One region of the Sphaerisporangium sp. NPDC049457 genome, then DNA from elsewhere that is predicted to be linked to it. Evidence: riboswitches for the same ligand, from Rfam matches in the RefSeq annotation. Region 1 holds a riboswitch; each other region holds the start of a gene.
The links. Region 1 has a riboswitch for cyclic di-AMP ahead of ACZ6QO_RS08285 (glycoside hydrolase family 25 protein). Riboswitches for the same ligand answer to the same signal wherever they lie in the genome.
Positions count from the first base shown of each region.

Region 2: it holds a riboswitch for cyclic di-AMP, as region 1 does, so the genes downstream of both, ACZ6QO_RS22175 (CHAP domain-containing protein) here and ACZ6QO_RS08285 (glycoside hydrolase family 25 protein) in region 1, are expected to answer to the same signal.
Region 3: it holds a riboswitch for cyclic di-AMP, as region 1 does, so the genes downstream of both, ACZ6QO_RS32525 (coiled-coil domain-containing protein) here and ACZ6QO_RS08285 (glycoside hydrolase family 25 protein) in region 1, are expected to answer to the same signal.
Region 4: it holds a riboswitch for cyclic di-AMP, as region 1 does, so the genes downstream of both, ACZ6QO_RS14545 (C40 family peptidase) here and ACZ6QO_RS08285 (glycoside hydrolase family 25 protein) in region 1, are expected to answer to the same signal.

Region 1 covers NZ_JBVJHR010000004.1:155,669-159,846, forward strand. Annotated here, with positions in the region: gene ACZ6QO_RS08270 (anhydro-N-acetylmuramic acid kinase) at 1-128, opposite strand, end outside; gene ACZ6QO_RS08275 (CHAP domain-containing protein) at 267-992, opposite strand; gene ACZ6QO_RS08280 (hypothetical protein) at 1,297-1,683, opposite strand; gene ACZ6QO_RS08285 (glycoside hydrolase family 25 protein) at 1,748-2,623, opposite strand; cyclic di-AMP (ydaO/yuaA leader) riboswitch at 2,636-2,780, opposite strand; gene ACZ6QO_RS08290 (LacI family DNA-binding transcriptional regulator) at 3,092-4,138, shown strand; gene ACZ6QO_RS08295 (hypothetical protein) at 4,161-4,178, opposite strand, start outside.
Region 2 covers NZ_JBVJHR010000014.1:28,070-32,247, forward strand. Annotated here, with positions in the region: gene ACZ6QO_RS22165 (DUF6716 putative glycosyltransferase) at 1-38, opposite strand, end outside; gene ACZ6QO_RS22170 (hypothetical protein) at 35-1,066, opposite strand; cyclic di-AMP (ydaO/yuaA leader) riboswitch at 1,554-1,705, shown strand; gene ACZ6QO_RS22175 (CHAP domain-containing protein) at 1,717-2,406, shown strand; gene ACZ6QO_RS22180 (ABC transporter substrate-binding protein) at 2,931-4,178, shown strand, end outside.
Region 3 covers NZ_JBVJHR010000025.1:40,180-44,357, forward strand. Annotated here, with positions in the region: partial or broken gene ACZ6QO_RS32515 (DeoR/GlpR family DNA-binding transcription regulator) at 1-200, shown strand, start outside; gene galT (galactose-1-phosphate uridylyltransferase) at 395-1,468, shown strand; cyclic di-AMP (ydaO/yuaA leader) riboswitch at 1,542-1,679, shown strand; gene ACZ6QO_RS32525 (coiled-coil domain-containing protein) at 1,714-2,655, shown strand; gene ACZ6QO_RS32530 (MmcQ/YjbR family DNA-binding protein) at 2,840-3,208, opposite strand; gene ACZ6QO_RS32535 (M50 family metallopeptidase) at 3,229-4,178, opposite strand, start outside.
Region 4 covers NZ_JBVJHR010000008.1:112,202-116,379, reverse strand. Annotated here, with positions in the region: gene ACZ6QO_RS14555 (MFS transporter) at 1-1,138, opposite strand, end outside; gene ACZ6QO_RS14550 (ArsR/SmtB family transcription factor) at 1,135-1,710, opposite strand; cyclic di-AMP (ydaO/yuaA leader) riboswitch at 2,197-2,356, shown strand; gene ACZ6QO_RS14545 (C40 family peptidase) at 2,439-3,056, shown strand; gene ACZ6QO_RS14540 (hypothetical protein) at 3,251-4,075, shown strand; gene ACZ6QO_RS14535 (M48 family metallopeptidase) at 4,107-4,178, shown strand, end outside.

The DNA.
Region 1 (4,178 bases):
TAGGGCGTGGACGCGGTGAACTCGACCACTCCGCTGAGCGTGCCACCGGCGTACGCGGGGTCGAAGTCGACCAGGGCCGCGTCGACGCCGTCATGGGAGGTTCCGGAGATCATGCCGAGGATCCTCATGACGGCCCTCCGACGCTCGACGCCTGCCCGGTCCTCTCTTGTCGACACTATCGGCAGGCCGCGGGCCTCCCGCGTCACCGGTGCCGGGTCGCGCGGGGCCGGTCTGCCATGTCAGGGAGTTTCGCGGGCGCCGGCCTGTCAGGTCAGGGAGCGGTGCCGCCTGGCGCGCCTGCGGTGGCGGCCGTGGGACACGGCCGCGCGCCCGGTCCGGGTCACGTGGCTCATCACCAGAACGGATCCGAGCAGGATGGTCACGACTCCCGTCGCCATCGCCGCCGCGTCCTCCGGGCCGGAGAACCCGAACACCGGCTGTGCCCGTGCCACCGCGCCCGCCGCGGCGTTCGACCCGGCCGACGCCCCGTCCGCCGCCGGCATGACCGGCGCGTCGGTGCGGCTCCGGTTCTCCAGGACCTTGCGCGGCAGGCCGTAGCCGACGACCTTGCTCTCATCGCGGACCTTGCGCTTCAGCCACACCTTGTCGACGTTGGCCTCGATGGTGTGGATGTTGCCGTTCTCCACCTTCTCGACCACGCCGACATGGTCGATCTTGCCGATCTTCTTGGAACCCGCCCAGTCGTAGAACACGAGCGCGCCGGGCTCGGGGACGTCCGACCACGCTCCCTGCTCTTTGAACCAGTTCGCGTGGGACGGCGTCCAGGCGAACTGGCCGACGTAGTCCTGGACGCCCGCCTTGTCGGCCGCCCAGGCGATGAACATGTCGCACCAGGGTGCGTTCTTGTACTGAGGGTCGCGGTCGACGTTGCCCGCGTACCAGCTGCCGAACTTGGTGTACTGACCCGCCTTCTCGCGATAGCCCAGTTCCGGGCGTATCGCTTCGAGTAAGCCATCAGCGATCGGATCCACTACTTCGGGGTCTCCTCTGCGCGATCCGCCCGCCGGGAGGCGACGCCTGCGTACGGGAACGATCCAACGGTGACGCCGACCGGGCGCACTGCCACGGTCACCCTCGCGGAGACGCGGTTCCCCGGCTTCCGATCTCCACGGCGCGGCCCTTGACCTGGCGGCCGCCTCGGAGCGCGGACCGCTTACCGAGCACTGTAATAGATCATAAGCGACAAAGTATTAAGAACGCCGGAATTCACCCAAGTGATCAAACACCGCCGCATCACGACATTCCGGACAGCCAACGGCGGGATGACATCGCCGCTCAGTGCCCGGAATCGCCGTGCGCGCCGTCCTCGGCGTGCGGACCGGAGTCCGCCGGCGCCTGCTCGGCGCGGAGGGTGAAATCAGCGGTGCGGACCTCGCCCTCATGACGGAAGTCGAGGAACAGCCGGTAGTCGCCGCCGCTCGGCGCCTCGGCGTAGAAGACGATCTCAGGCCCGGGCTTGGTCCTGCCGTCGCCCGGCACGCCGTCGGGATGGACGTGCAGGTAGGCCAGGTCTCGGGCGCGCAGCGCCACGAGGTGGCCGTACGCCCCGAGGTAGGGCTCAAGGCCGGTGACCGGCGCGCCGTTCCTGGTGACCTTCAGGGTGAGCCTGCTCGCCCGCCCGGGGGTCAGGTCGCCGTCGAGGGTGACGGTGTAGCCGTCCACATGGGCCGTCCGGCTGGGTTCATGCGCGGCCGACGGCGTCATGACCGGCCGGCGCCGCGTGCTCTCAGCGGCGGCCGAGGGCGCGCAGCTGGTCGGGGGTCAGGGGGGAGACGTTCTGGTCGACGGGAACGTCGGTGTACTGGTGGATGGTCCAGGACTTCCAGTCCGCGGGCGGCGTGACGTCGCCCTTCGCCCTGCCGTAGTAGGCGACCCACAGGGGATAGGCGGCCAGGCCGTGTCCGTAGGTGTCGGCGAAGTTCCAGCCGCTGTAGAACAGCGGGGTGACGCCGGTCTCGGCCTTCACATGGGCGAGCCAGGTCTTGGCCCAGGCGTTGACGTGCTCGACGGACTCGCCGTCGGCGGTCTCCAGGTCCAGCACCAGCAGATCACCGCGCTCGGCGGGCTGTGAGTCCACCACAGACAGGAAGTAGTCGGCCTCGGCGATGGGGTCGTTGCTGGGATGACCATAGTGGTACGCGCCCCGGACGATGCCCTTCTTGCCCAGTTCCCGCCAGTGGCGGGCGAAAGCCGAGTCGCGGAAGGTCAGGCCCTCGGTGGCCTTGATGATGCCGAACTTCGCCGGGCTCGCGCTCCAGTCGTGATCGGCCTCGTAGGCGGAGACGTCCTGGCCGTAGGTGTGGTCCGGGGTGAGGTCCGTCGGCGCGGCCTCCGCCGGACCGGTCAGCACGAAGGCGGCCGCGGCCGCGGACACGGCCAGCGTCGTGATCGCGACGGCGGCGCCGCGGCGCCTGCGCGCGAGGTTCGAAAGGACGCCGGAAAGGCTCAGGCGTGTACCGGGGAGGCTCGAGCGGGTACCGGAGAGGTCCGGGCGTGTGCCGGAGGGGTTCGGGCGGTCCCCGGGGGGGCTCGGGCGGTCCTTGGAGAGGTGCAGGCGGTCGCCGAGGGAGCGGACGACCAAGGAAAGCCGGTAGGTGGGCATGAAGGGGCGTACTCCTAGCTTCCTTACCGCTTACCGGGTTAGCTGACGGGTTCGGGCAGGAAGTGCCCTACGGTGCGCCCTGGGGCCGGCGCTCCGATTCACCCCGGAAGACTTGGGTCCCCGGTTCCGCGAGGCGCGGATTCAGCGGGCGCGTGACCCCGCCGGGACGGAGTCCCATGGGGTACGCGCGGTGTGGGCAACGAACCGGCAACGGGTACGACGGCGAGAGCCATCGGCACGTATACCGTGTCCGCTAAAGGTACATGCAACACCATAAGGGTGTAAACATGGACAAATCGCCCACAAGGCGTCGCGACCTCGCCGGCGGGCACGCCGAACGCCGTCCGCCGGAGGCCGAGACGTTCGGGGCACGAGGAGATGAGCGCCGATGACCGAGGGCGGCGCCATGGCGGGCGACACAGCCGCCCACATCGGAAACACGCGGTCATCGGCGGCTAAGCTGCTGGCATGACCGCTTCGCGCGAGTCGCCTCCTGCGGCAGGGCACCGTTCCCCCCTCACCATCGCGGAGATCGCCGAGCTGGCCGAGGTGTCGATCTCGACGGTGTCCAAGGTCGTCAACGGCAAGGCCGAGGTCTCACCGGGCACCCGCGCGACCATCGAAAGGATCATCGAGGAGCACGGCTACCGGCGCCGCAGAAAGCCGGCGAGCCGGACCTCGATGGTCGAGCTCGTCTTCCACGAGCTGGAACCGGCGGCCGGCTACGCGATGGAGATCATCAGCGGCGTGGAGGCGGTGGCGCGGGAGCACCGGCTCTCCCTCCTGCTGTCGCAGCTCCTGGGCCGGCGGGTCGCCGACCCCGAATGGTTCGAAGGCATCCTGCACCGGCGTCCGTCGGGGTTGATCGCCGTGTTCTCCGGGTTCACCCGCGACCAGCTGCAGCGGCTACGCGACCGGAACATCCCCCTGGTCCTGCTGGACCCGACCGGCGAACCGGGTCACGGGGTGCCGTCGGTGGGCGCCGGCAACTGGAGCGGAGGCCTCACGGCCACCCGTCACCTGCTCGAACTGGGGCATCGGCGCATCGCCGTCATCACCGGGCCCCGGCAGCTGCTGTCGGCCAGAGCACGGCTGGACGGCTACCGCGCGGCGATGGACGAGGCCGGCGTGCCGGTGCATCCGTCCTGGGTGCGCGAGGCGGAGTTCCTGCTGGAGGCCGGCATCGAGAACGCCCTCGATCTGCTGGCCCTCCCCGAACCGCCGACCGCCGTCTTCGCCTCCAACGACAGCCAGGCCATGGGCGTCTACCAGGCCGCGGCCAAGCTGGGCCTGCGCGTTCCCGACGATCTCAGCGTGGTCGGCTTCGACGACCTGACACCGGCGCGGTGGGTGACCCCTCCGCTCACCACCGTCCGCCAGCCGCTCAGGGAGATGGGGACGGCCGCCGCGTCCATGGTGATCGCACTCGCCCGCGACGAACCGCTGTCGCACAACCGCCTCATCCTGACCACCGACCTGATCGTCCGCCAGAGCACCGCCGCTCCCCGGAGGTGACGCCGGAGCCGGGCGGCGCGTGTCAGGCCGAGGTCGGCCT
Region 2 (4,178 bases), on a different contig from region 1:
TACGAGTCCGAATCGGCGACAGCGAGAATCCGGCTCAAGGAGCAGCCCTTTCGTGCGCGAACATCTGGAGATGCGATCGGAGGGAGACCGTCGCGGAGGGAGTCCACCAGTCGTCGGGCACGTCCACGGTCTCGACGGGCACCCCGCGCGCGCCCAGCAGGACGCGCAGCGAGGTGACGGCCGTGGACGGCAGGCTCAGCACGCGCTGGCCGGGCCGCAGGTCGCGCAGCGTCATCTCGACCGGCGCCCCGGCGTCGTACACGGTGACGCCGGGGTGGTCGCGGACGGCCGCCAGGTCGCCGGGGTCCTCCCGGCGGTGCGGATAGTAGGCCAGCGGCCCTTCGAGCCCGAAGAGCCATGCCAGGTAACGCTCGCGGCGGATCAGCCCGTTGCGCACCAGCGAGGTGCCGAGGACCACCGTGTTCTCCGCCGGCCGGGGATGGGCGGCCACGGGCTGGGAGCGCAGCCAGGGGAAGTCGTGGGTGACCAGCTCGGCGCCGAGCCCGCGCACGGCGCCGGCCAGGCCGACCGGGACGGGCAGGGCGGTGAACACGGTGAGCCGTCCGGCCCTGGCCGCGGCGCGCAGACGGAGCCCCGCCGCGACGCCGAGGGCCCGGCGGGACGGCCCTGCCTGGGACCGGGCGCGCAGCAGCGGGGCGCCGAGGCCGGCGGTCAGCTGTTCGAGCAGGCGGATCGTGGCCAGGCCGTCGTCGACGACGACCATGCGCGAGGGGAAGGCGGTCAGCGAGGTGAGCTGCATCCTGCCGGAGAACGCGTCGCCGAGGACCCAGGCGGCGCGCCGGCCGGGACGGGGCAGGCCCGCCTCGGCGGTCTCGATGCTCAGCCCGGCGGGGAGCTCCAGCGCGTCCAGCTCGGCGCGGGTGACGCGCAGGCCGGGCAGCCTGCCGCGGGTCACCACGCGCGTGCCCGGCCCGATCACTCCGGCGTACCGCGCCTCGACCGCGCACAGCAGCTGGAGGGGCGACTCCACCCAGGCGACGGCCGACCTCTGCTCCCGTACGCGGCTTCGGCCGTTCCTCTCCACGCCGGGCATTGACACGTTCACGACGACACGCAACCTAGCCGGGCGACGCGACGAAGGGGGGAACGCACGATGAACGGCGGCCGACGGCGGCCGAACCGTCGCCGGACGCGGGCCCGCGTCACGGCCGTCGCCTGAGTAACGCCCGTCTCGTTTGACACTGAAGGCACCCGGCGCTTGAAGTACCACTTCCGGCCGCGCCGTCCCGGCGGCTCCCGGATCGTCCCGCCAGCGGGCCGGGCGCGGCGGCCGGGCCAGAGCCGGCGGTGACCTGCCCGCGTCGCGGCAGGTCAACCCCCGGCCGTGCGCGGCGCACGCGGGCGGCGGCATGCACGCTTTAGCGCTCGCGAATCCTGTCCTGGCGAGAGATTTGTCCTACTTGCATCATGTTTGTCCGATGTATTACTCTCGGAGGAATCCCGGCGCGGGTACCGCCCATCTGGGCGAGCCTCCCGTACCGCTGAGATTGCCCGGCGCGGCCGGTCCTCTGCGGAGAGCCCTCTCCCGCCGTCACGCGCTACCGCCGAATCCGCTCCCACGCGGAACCGGGGACCCACCTCCCTTGGGGTGAATCAGTCGCGCCCGCCCACGGACGCGCCTGTAGGGCGAACCTTCACGCCCGAACCCGTCAGCTAACTCGGTAGGCGGCCGGAAGAAGGAGTTTCAGCTTGTCCATGTTCTCCATGCTCCCGCATCGGCTCCTGGATGCCCCGAAGAACCAGCTGAAGGCTTTCGTGTTCGGCGGCCTCGTGCTCGCACAGGCCGTCACCGGCACCGCGCTCGCGGCGCACGCCGACTCTTCTCCGAAGGACAACGTCGTCGGCGTCGCGCGCAAGGAGGCGGCCAAGGCGATGCGACTCCCCTCCCGGCAGGTCTCCGCCCAGCAGCTGCTGGCGCTGGCGGAGAAGCAGGTCGGGATCAGCGAGAACAGCGAGGGCGGCGGCACCAAGTTCCAGGCCTGGTACATGAGCTCCCCGCGCGCCAAGGAGACGGTGGCCCGCGACACCGGCACGATCGCCGGCTACGCGAACGCCTCCTGGTGCGACATGTTCGTCTCCTGGGTGGGCGCCCAGCTCGGCATGCAGGACACCGTCGGCTCCGACGCCTACACCGTCACCCACGCCAAGTGGTTCGCCTCCCAGGGCCGCTGGGGCACCACGCCCAAGCCCGGCGCGGTGGTGTTCTTCGCCTTCGACGGCAGCAAGAGCGTGGACGGCATCGAGCACGTCGGCTTCGTCATCAAGGACAACGGCGACGGCTCCATCCAGACCATCGAGGGCAACACCAGCGGCGGCCGGGTCGAGATCCGCACCCGGCCGACCTCCCAGGTCGCCGGATACGGCTATCCCAGCTACGCGGCCTGACCTTTCCGCTCTCCCCGCGCCTCATCCCATGGCGTCCCCGTCGCCTCCCCGCGGAGGACGCCGCGCCGCGCCGCGCGGCCGGGCCCACTCCCCCGGCCGCCCGGCGCCGGCGCTCTGGGCGGCGCGGCGCGCCGATCGTCCCGGTCGTCCTGAACGTCCCAATCGGCCTGCCCGAACCCGTACGGGCGGCTTCACCAGTGGCGCATGGATGATTTGCGCCCGACTGTGCCGCATGCGATGGGAGCGCTCCCAATGCTGCCAACGGGGTTTATGGGAGCCCGTAGACGGTTTTCTTCCTCCTAATCGCCACAGGAGTAACAGTTAGGTTTCGGCATATTGACGCCAGCATTGCCCGTCGGGGACCCTTCGTGGGAGCGCTCCCAAATATCGCTCGCAGGTTCACTCCCCGCGAGATCACGACTGAGGGATCCAGCACATCGTGGGCCCGACTGTCGGGGCCGGCCCTCGATGCACCTCCCAATGATCGGGCAACCACCTGAGAGGGGTCCGGAATGATGAACAAAATGCGCCGCGGCAGACTGCTCGCGGTCGCATCGGTGATGACGGCAGCGCTCGGCATCACCACCGCTTGCTCCTCCGGCGACACCGGCGGCGACACCGGCGGTTCGTCGTCGGCCGCGCCTGCCGAGAAGATCACTCTTACGCTGCAGACGTTCGGCGGCGGTACCAACTTCGGGTACAAGGCCGCCGTTGCGAAGTGGAACAGCGACCACCCGAACGTCCAGGTCAAGTACAACAACCTGACCGACAGCTTCGAGAACGTCTACTGGCCCCAGATGCTGCAGTGGCTGCAGTCGGGGACCGGCGCCGGTGACGTGGTCGGCATCGACGAGGGCGGCATGGGCCTCGCCAAGGCCCGTCCCCAGTTCTTCACCGACCTCGGCCAGTACGGCCTGCAGAGCCGCCAGGCCGACTTCCCCGCGTGGAAGTGGGAGAACGGCATCAACAGCGAGGGCAAGCTGTTCGCCCTCGGCACCGACGTCGGCGGCATGAGCATCTGCTACCGCTCCGACCTGTTCAAGAAGGCCGGGCTGCCCACCGACCGCGAGGAGGTCGGCAAGCTCTGGAGCGGCGGCTGGGAGGACTTCATCAAGGCCGGGCAGGACTTCCAGGCCAAGGTCAAGGACGCCAAGTTCGTCGACAGCATCAACACCATCTACAACGTGGTGCTGGCGCAGGAGGCCGCCAAGAACGGCAACGTCACCTACTTCGACAAGAACCAGCAGCTCATCGTCGACAAGAACCCGGCCGTCCGGAGCGCGTTCGACATGGCGACGAAGATGAGCCAGGGCGGTCTGACCGCCAAGCTGCAGAACTTCACCGACGGCTGGAACACCGGCTTCGTGAAGTCGCAGTTCGCGACGCTCGGCTGCCCCGGCTGGATGCTCGGTGTCGTCTCCGGCACGGCGGGCGACAAGTTCAAGGGCAAGTGGGACGTCGCGACGGTGCCCGGCGGCGGCGGCAACTGGGGCGGCTCCTGGCTCGCGGTGCCCAAGCAGTCCAAGCACCCGAAGGAGGCCGCGGAGCTGGCCAGCTACCTGACCAGCGCCGACGCCCAGCTGATGGCGTTCAAGGAGGGCGGCAACCTGCCCAGCACCATCCCGGCGCAGGACAACCCCGAGCTCCAGAGCGCGACCAACGAGTACTTCAACAACGCGCCCATCGGCAAGATCTTCGGGCCGTCCATCAAGTCGCTTCAGCCGATCTTCCTCGGTGAGAAGCACGCGCAGGTCAAGCGCGAGGTGGAGCAG
Region 3 (4,178 bases), on a different contig from region 1:
TGGAGGCCGAGACCGACCGTGAGCTCGTCGCGGCGGCGCAACGGCTGGTCGTCCTGGCCGACCACAGCAAGTGGGGCACCGTCGGCATCAGCACGATCGCCAGGCTGGAGGAGGCCGACGTGGTGGTCAGCGATACCGGCCTGCCCGAGGAGGCGCGGTCGGCGCTGTCCGAACAGGCCGGCACGCTCATGCTGGCCGATCCGGGCGAGACGACGCTCCAGACGGCGGCGCACGACGCCGCCGCGGAACCCGCCGTCCCGTCGGGCCGGACGGCACAGAGCCCGGAGACGGGACAGGCGGCGCGGGCCGTCGCCGGAACAGACGAACGAGCGGCGCGGGCCGCCGGCAGAACCGAACAGGCGGCGCAGGATGCCGCCGGACAGGAGGTGGCCCGATGAAGCGGACCGTCACCCATCTCGCGGACGGGCGAGAGCTGATCTACTTCGACCGCCGTGACGGCGCCGACCGCGGCGCGGCCGACACCCGGGATCTTCCCGCGCGTCCCCCGGCCTCGGAGCTGCGCTACGACCCGGTGATGGACGAGTGGATCGCGATCGCCGGGCACCGGCAGAGCCGCACGTTCCTGCCGCCCACCGACGAGTGCCCGTTGTGCCCGTCGCGGCCGGGCCACCCCACGGAGATCCCGGCCGCGGACTACGACGTCGCCGTGTTCGAGAACCGCTTTCCGTCCTTCAGCTTCAATCTCGGCCACTACGAGGACGTCGGCGGCCTGAGCGAGGTGCGGCCCGGCGTCGGCCGCACCGAGGTGGTGTGCTTCACCGCCGACCACGACTCCTCCTTCTCCCGGCTCTCGCCCGAGCAGGTCGACCTGGTGCTGCTGGCGCTCGCCGACCGCACCGAGCGGCTCTCCCTGCTGCCCGGCGTGGAGCAGGTCTTCCCGTTCGAGAACCGCGGCGCGGAGATCGGCATCACGCTGGCCCATCCGCACGGCCAGATCTACGCCTATCCGTACGTGACGCCGCGCACGCGGCAGATGCTGGCCTCGGCCGCCCGTTACCGCGAGCGCACGGGCGGCGATCTGTTCGCGGACGTGCTCGCCGCCGAGCGCAAGGCCGAGACGCGCGTCGTCGCGTCGAACGAGCACTGGACGGCGTTCGTCCCGGCGGCGGCGCGGTGGCCGTTCGAGGTGCACGTCTACCTCAACCGCAAGGCCGCGGACCTGCGCGAGCTGGACGCCGAGGAGCGCGCGGCCTTCGGCCCGCTGTACACCGACGTGCTGCGCCGGCTGGACGGGCTGTTCGGGGTGACGATGCCGTACGTCGCGGCCTGGCACCAGGCGCCGGTGCGCACCGGGCGCGACCTCGCCTACCTGCACCTGCAGCTGTTCAGCATCCGGCGGGCGGCGCAGAAGCTGAAGTACCTGGCCGGGTCGGAGTCGGCGATGGGGGCGTTCGTCAACGACGTGCTGCCCGAGGAGGCGGCCCGGATGCTGCGGTCACAGCCGTGACTCACAACACGTCAATGCCCGGGGTCGCCATATATACGGATCTACCACTAGCATCCTTCAGACACCGGCCGTAACGGCCGGTCCGCCTAATCCCAGGCGCCCCGCCTGGGAGCCGGGGACCCAATGGTTCCTTGGGGTGAATCCACTCAGGTGGTAGGGCGACTCCGGCCCGAACCCGTCAGCTAACCCGGTCGGCAGATGGAGAGGAGTGGGCTCTGCCCCCGACTTCCGGTCGCCATGCTTCCGTGGCCGCCTGCGCTCTGGTCGTGGCCGCTCTCGTGCTCGGCCCGTCAACGGCGGGGAACGCCGCCCCCAAGCCCACCGAGAAACAGCTCAAGGCGCAGCTGGCCGCGCTCGGCAAGCGGGTCGACAAGCTGATCGTCACCTACAACGCAAAGCGCGTCGCGGTCGCCAAGGCCAAGGCCGAGGAGAAGACGGCGCGCGAGCGGCTGAAGGCCGCCGAGACCGCGTTGACCGCGTCCGCGGGCCAGGTCGGCGACATCGCCCAGCTGCGCTACCAGGCGGGCAGCGGCCTCGGCATGATGCGGGAGGTCCTGGCCCCCGGCTTCGGCGGCGCGGCGATGCTGGAACAGCTCCAGGCCGAGCAGGCGGCGAAGATCGGCCAGTACACAGCCGCCCGCGACGACCGCAAGAAGGCCGCCGACGACGCGGCCGCGCTCACCGACCGCCTGCGCGAGGACGTCGTCGAGGTGACCTCGCAGCGCAAGGACGCCGAGCAGCTCATCGCCCAGATCAAGGACAAGCTGGACCGGCTCGTCCCCATCGCCCCCGGCAAGCGGGCGAACGGGTCGTGGGCTCCCGAGCTGCCCGCCGGCGGCGACAACATCACCCCGCGGACCCGGCTGATGCGCGCCGAGGTCAAGGACCACTTTCCGTTGCGCTTCCCCGTCGGCTGCTACCGCGCCGAGAACAGCGGGGAGCACCCTCTGGGCAGGGCGTGCGACTTCATGCTCAGCTCGGGCGGGGCGATGCCCTCGCCCGCCGGCGTCGCGATGGGCGAGCAGGTCGCCGCCTGGGCCATCAAGAACGGCGGCAAGCTGGGCGTGAAGTACGTGATCTACCGGCAGCGGATCTACAACCTGGGTTTCCCCGGCTGGCGCGCGATGGCGAACCGCGGCGGCATCACGGCCAACCACTTCGACCACGTGCACATCTCGATGTACTAGCGCCACGAGCCGATGTGCCGGCGCCGCGAGCCGTCCGGCCGCTCGGCTGAGGGTCCGGAGCGGGACGGCGGCGTCAGGGTACGGCATCACGGCGGCGCGGCGGAGTGAAACTTCCACTTCGACACAGGCCTGGAGGTGCGACTTCCGTGACCCGCCGCCCGGCCGGACCAGGCGGCCCGAGGGCTCAGCCGAGCCGGCCGAGCAGGCTCTTGGGAGCGACCAGCCGGTAGGCGTCGGTGACGATCTCGGCGATCTCATCCCAGTCGGCCGCCACGTCGAGATAGACGCCGAGCCAGCCCCTGTGACCCACGTAGGGCGGCCGGAAGAACCGGTCGGGCGCCTCCGCGACCAGGGCTTCCTGTACGCCGGGCGGGGCCGCGCACCAGAAGGCCAGGCGGTCGTCGTGGTGGTGGTCGGCGAACATCACGAAGGTCTTCTTGCCCCGGATGAACCATGTGGGCTCGCCGTGGCTCAGCCGCTCGCTGGTCTCGGGCAGCGCCAGGCAGAGCGCTCTGAGCCGTTCGAGCGCCTCCGGGGCCTCCAACGTCTCCACGCGACCCCCCTCTGAGCGGATCAGCCCGGCAGCCGGATGGGGTTGACGATGTCGGCGTAGATGAGCAAGGTGCCCATGGCCACCAGCATGAGCGCCACCGCGTACGTCAGCGGGAGCGCCTTGGCGATGTCCACATGACCCGGCATCGGCCGGCGGCGCACCCGGGCGTACCCGCGCTTGAACCCCTCCCACAGACCACCGGCGATCTGACCGCCGTCCAGCGGCAGCAGCGGGATCAGGTTGAACATGCCGACGGCGAGGTTGAACCCCGCGAGCAGCTGGATGAACCCGGCGATCTTGTTCTCCAGCGGGATGGCCGCGGCGGCGATCTGGCCGCCGAGGCGCCCGGCGCCGACGACGCTCTGCGGGCTGTCGAGGTCGCGCTCGGCGCCGCCGAAGGCCGCCTGCCATACCCCGACGAGCTTCTGGGGCATGTGCAGCAGCGCGTCGGCGCTGCGCTGGACCAGGTCCACCATGAAGCCGAAGACGTAGCCCGGCCCCTGCTTCTCCACGACGAAGACGGGGGTGATGCCGAGGAAACCGACGTTCTTGTCCAGCTTGGTGGGATCGTCGAGGGAGGGGCGGTCCTGCGCGATGAGGGTGGTGTTCAGCGTCATCGGCCTGCCGTCACGCTCGATGCCGATCGCGACCGGGCCGGCGCCGTGGGCGCGGATCAGCGCGGTGGCGTCCTCCCACGACCGCACCGGCTTGCCGCCGAACGACACGATCTTGTCGTTGGCCCGCAGGCCGGCGACCGCCGCGGGGGTGGGCCGGTGCGCCGGCGTGCACTGCCGGCCCTTCTCCTGCTCGGCCACGGTGATGACGCACTTGGAGACCTCGCCGACGGCGGGCTTGGGCACCGAGATGCCGAAGCCCATCAGGACGACCGCGAACAGCGCGAAGGCCAGCAGGAAGTTCATGGCGGGGCCGCCGGTGAAGATGACGACTCGCTGCCACCAGGGCTTGCGGT
Region 4 (4,178 bases), on a different contig from region 1:
CGAGGGGGATGGTGCCGTAGTTGACGAACTGCATGCTCACCGACACCCGCCCAAGCAGATGCGGGGGAGTGTAGGTCTGCCGGAAACTCGCCTTGATGACGTTGCCCGCCACGACCCCCGCGACGACGACGAACCCGCCCGCCACCGCGAGCGCCAGCCCGCCCCCGCGGTTCGCCAGTGGGATGAGCAGCCCGAACGGCGCGCCGAGCAGCTCGCAGCCGATCATGGCGCGGGCGCTGCCGAAACGCCGGCACAGGAGGGTGGCGCACGCCGCGCCGGCCACGCCGCCCAGGGACATCGCGGCCAGCAGCCCGCCCACCGTTCCGGGGCTCACGCCGATTTCGCGCACCAGGAAGACCACGAGGATGGCCTGGTACCCCATCAGGCCGAGGTTGCTCGCGGCGCCGAAGACGGTGAGCACCCGCAGATAGGGGTCGCGCAGGACGAAGCGCATCCCCTCGCCGATCTCGTGCCGCAGCGTGGTCGTCCGCCGCTCCCTGCGGGCCGGGGTCTCCCGGGCCCTGATGCCGAGCAGGCAGAGGGCCGAGACCAGGAAGCTCACCGCGTCGCCGACCAGGGCGGCGACCGCGCCGAACGCCTGGGCGACGAGGCCCGCGACGCCGGGGCCCACCACCTGGACGGCCGACTCGCCGCCCTGGAGCTTGGCGTTGCCCTCAGGCAGGTCGGCCGGGCCCACGACGGCCGGCAGGTACACCTGGTAGGCCGTCTGGAAGAACACCTTCGCCGTGCCGGTCAGCAACGCGACCGCCAGCAGGTGGCCGATGGTGAGCAGGCCCAGCCAGGCCGCCGCCGGCACGCTGAGGAACAACAGGAACGAGGCGGCGTCGCAGGCGAGCATGATGGGCCTGCGCGGCAGCCGGTCGACCCAGGCCCCGGCGGGCAGGCCGATGATCAGCCAGGGGATCCACGCCGCGGCGGACAGCAGCGCCACCTCGAACGTGCTCGCGCGCAGGACCGTGATCGCGACCAGCGGCAGCGCGACCGAGGTCAGGGCGCTGCCGAGGCCGCTCGTGGTCTCGCCGGCCCACAGCAGCCGGAAATCGCGGTGGCGCAGCAACCCGCCACGGCGGCCGCGTGCCTTCGGCGCGGCGCCGGGGTCGGCGGTGAGGGCGCTCATGGCCGCGCCGGGACGGCGAAGGCGAAGACGAAGACCGGCTCGCGGTCGCGTCCGTCGTCGGGGATCTCGCGGGAGCCCCAGCGGCTGAGCAGTTCGAGGAACTGCTCCTCGAACTCGGCAAGCTCCTCCGGGGTGAGCCGCAGCCACTTGTCGGCGGAGAACGGGGCGTCCTGCCAGGCCTGCCGCGTCTCGTCGCTCGCGGCGTACCAGGCGCGGACCATGTTGACGTGGTGGTCGAGGTTGATGGACGCGGCCGCGCTGGCGATGGCGGCGGTGGCCGGGTCGCCGTCGAAGTCCGACTCGGTCCAGCGCATCTCCGCCGAGACGAGCCGCCACCATCGCTCACGCCGGTCGCGGGCCAGCTCGGGCGCTTCCTCGATCAGGCCGCTCGTGGCGAGGACGCGCAGATGGTGGCTGGCGTTGGCGACGGCCTGGCCGGTGTGCTCGGCCAGCATGCTCGCGGTGCAGGGGCCGTAGACCTTCAGCGCGTCCATCAGCCGCCTCCTCATGGGATGCGACAGGGCGGCCAGCACGCGTGAGTCGGTGATCTGTCGTACTTCTTGGTTCGCCATGACCTCACCCTGGCATACGCAATCGACTTTGTGCAATGACTCTTGCGTAATGAGCATTGCGCAGTAGTCGTTGTCCAACGGCTGTTGCGGAATAGGTGTCGCGCACCTGCCGGAGTCGTCGCCCACGGTCACCTCTCGGCCACCGTCCGCGCCCCGCGTGGACCGTTCCTCGCTCAGATCGCTCGCGACAGCTGTGACAGGAGTGACTGATGTGACTCAGTGCGGGTCACGTTTCGAGGTGTGTGAGGGGAATCACATTCGGGTAACAGATGCCCTTGTTGTGCAGGGGTTCCGTGATTTACAAGTCGCTTATTTGATCTATGACTCTTTGTCATGGCTTTGCCTCAATTTGAGGATCTGGGTAACTTCTGGGCCGCGGCGAGCACGCCATGCCGTCGCGAACCGGGCCGGTCTCACCGGTCCGGGTTCAGTACCACAATCCAGCGGTCACCGTCGCCTGATTCAGGCGTGAACCAGGCCCCCAGGGGCGGTGACCTGCCGAATCCGTGCGGCAAGGAGCACGGAACCGGGGACCCAATAGATCCTTTTTTTCGGGATCAGGGGTGAATCGACGTCTATGACGTCGTAGGGCTGCTTCCAGGCCCGAATCCGTCAGCTAACCCGGTAGGCATGAGTGGAAGAATCAAGGAGCGATCCTGTCCAGCACCACCCAGAACCCTCGTCTGTCGCGCATTGCCCGCTTCTCTCTCAGCGGTGTGGCACTCACCATGACGGCCTCCGTGGGGGCCGTCGCGACACAGGCGACGGCGGCTGACGCCACCACGGCGACCACCGCTCAGAGCTCTTCGGGACCGTCCGACGTCTACGGCCCCGCCGGGCTGATCGAGACGCCGAGCATCACCGGGGCGGAGGAGCCCACCGGCTCCGCCACGGTGAGCGAGGCGAGCGGCTCCGCCACCACCTCCAGCACGGCCAAGAGCAAGAGCAAGAGCACCGCGAAGCTCAGCCGGGCGGCGCGGCAGCGGATCAAGGCGCACACCGCCGTCGCGGTGGCCAAGAAGCAGATCGGCGACCCCTACCGCTGGGGCGCCAGCGGCCCGGGAGCGTTCGACTGCTCCGGCCTGATGGTGTACTCCTGGCGCAAGGCCGGCGTGAAGCTGCCCCGCGTCGCGGCCGGCCAGTTCCGCTCGGTTCGGAAGAAGATCTCCTGGAAGCACCTCAAGCCGGGCGATCTGATGTTCTTCTACGGGCTCGGCCACGTCGGCATGTACGTCGGGCACGGCAAGATGATCCACTCCCCGCACAGCGGCGCGCGGGTGCGGATCGACAAGCTGGCCGGCTACCGCAAGGCGTCGTTCGTCGGAGCCGTCCGCCCCGCCGCCTGACCCCGAGCGCTCCCCGGCGCCGCGACTCTGCCCGGTCGGTGCCCCCACCGCCGGTCGACCAGAGCGGTCCGTCCCCCGGCCGCGAGGTCGTGAAGGCCCCGTCCGTCTCTCCCCCTCGAGGCGGCCGGGGCTTTCGCACGTCCACGCCCCCGCCATACCGATATGGGGCGAGAGCGAGCAGGTAGATTGCCCGCATGCGCGTCGTGTGGCTCTGGGCCGTCCTGGCGGGGCTGCTGGCCGTGCTGACCGGTCCCGTCGCCGCCGGCGACGACCTCGGGCGGCGGGCGCGGGCGGTGATCAGGGAGCATCCCGAGATCTGGTCCGGCGCGCGGACGTTCCACGGCGAGCGCTCGCTGGTGGTCCTGGCGCCGGGGGCGGGCCTGTCCGGGCCTGCCGACCTGGCGCGCCGGGCCGACCGCGCGAGTCTGCTCGTGGCCCGCGTCGCCGGTCCGGTGCGCCCGCTGGTCCTGGTGCCCGCGACCACCGCGCAGGCGGCCGTGCTGGCCGCCCCGGCGTCGGTGAGCGGCCTCGCGGCGGTGGCGGGCGCCGACCGGGTGATCGTCGAGCCGCGGTCGTTCGCCCGGCTCAGCGAGGTGGGACGCGACGTCGTGCTCGCCCACGAGATCACCCACCTCGCCACCGGAGCGGCGCTCGACGGGCGCACCCCGAAGTGGCTGGTGGAGGGGTTCGCCGACTACGTGGGCTACCTCGACGCCGGCATCCCGGTGCGCCGCGCCGCCGCCGAGCTGGCCGGCGAGGTGCGCGCCGGGCGGACGCCCTCGGAGCTTCCCGGCCCGGACGCGTTCGCCGCCGGCTCGGCGCGGCTCGCCCAGGCGTACGAGGAGGCCTGGCTCGCCTGCCGGTATGTCGCGGGGCGCTTCGGCGAGCGCGCCCTGGTGACCCTCTACCGTGAGTCCAGGCACGGCGACGTGCGAGCGGCGCTGTCCCGTACGCTCCGCATGAGCCTCGCGGAGTTCACCGCCGCCTGGCGACAGTACGTCCGAGCCCAGCTTCGGTGATCACGGGCGCGGTGACGGGGCAGGGGAGAGCATGCACGGAAACGACGGGGCCGATCGCGTGGCGGAGCCGGCCGAGGACGCCCGCGCGGGCGCCGGCCCGGGG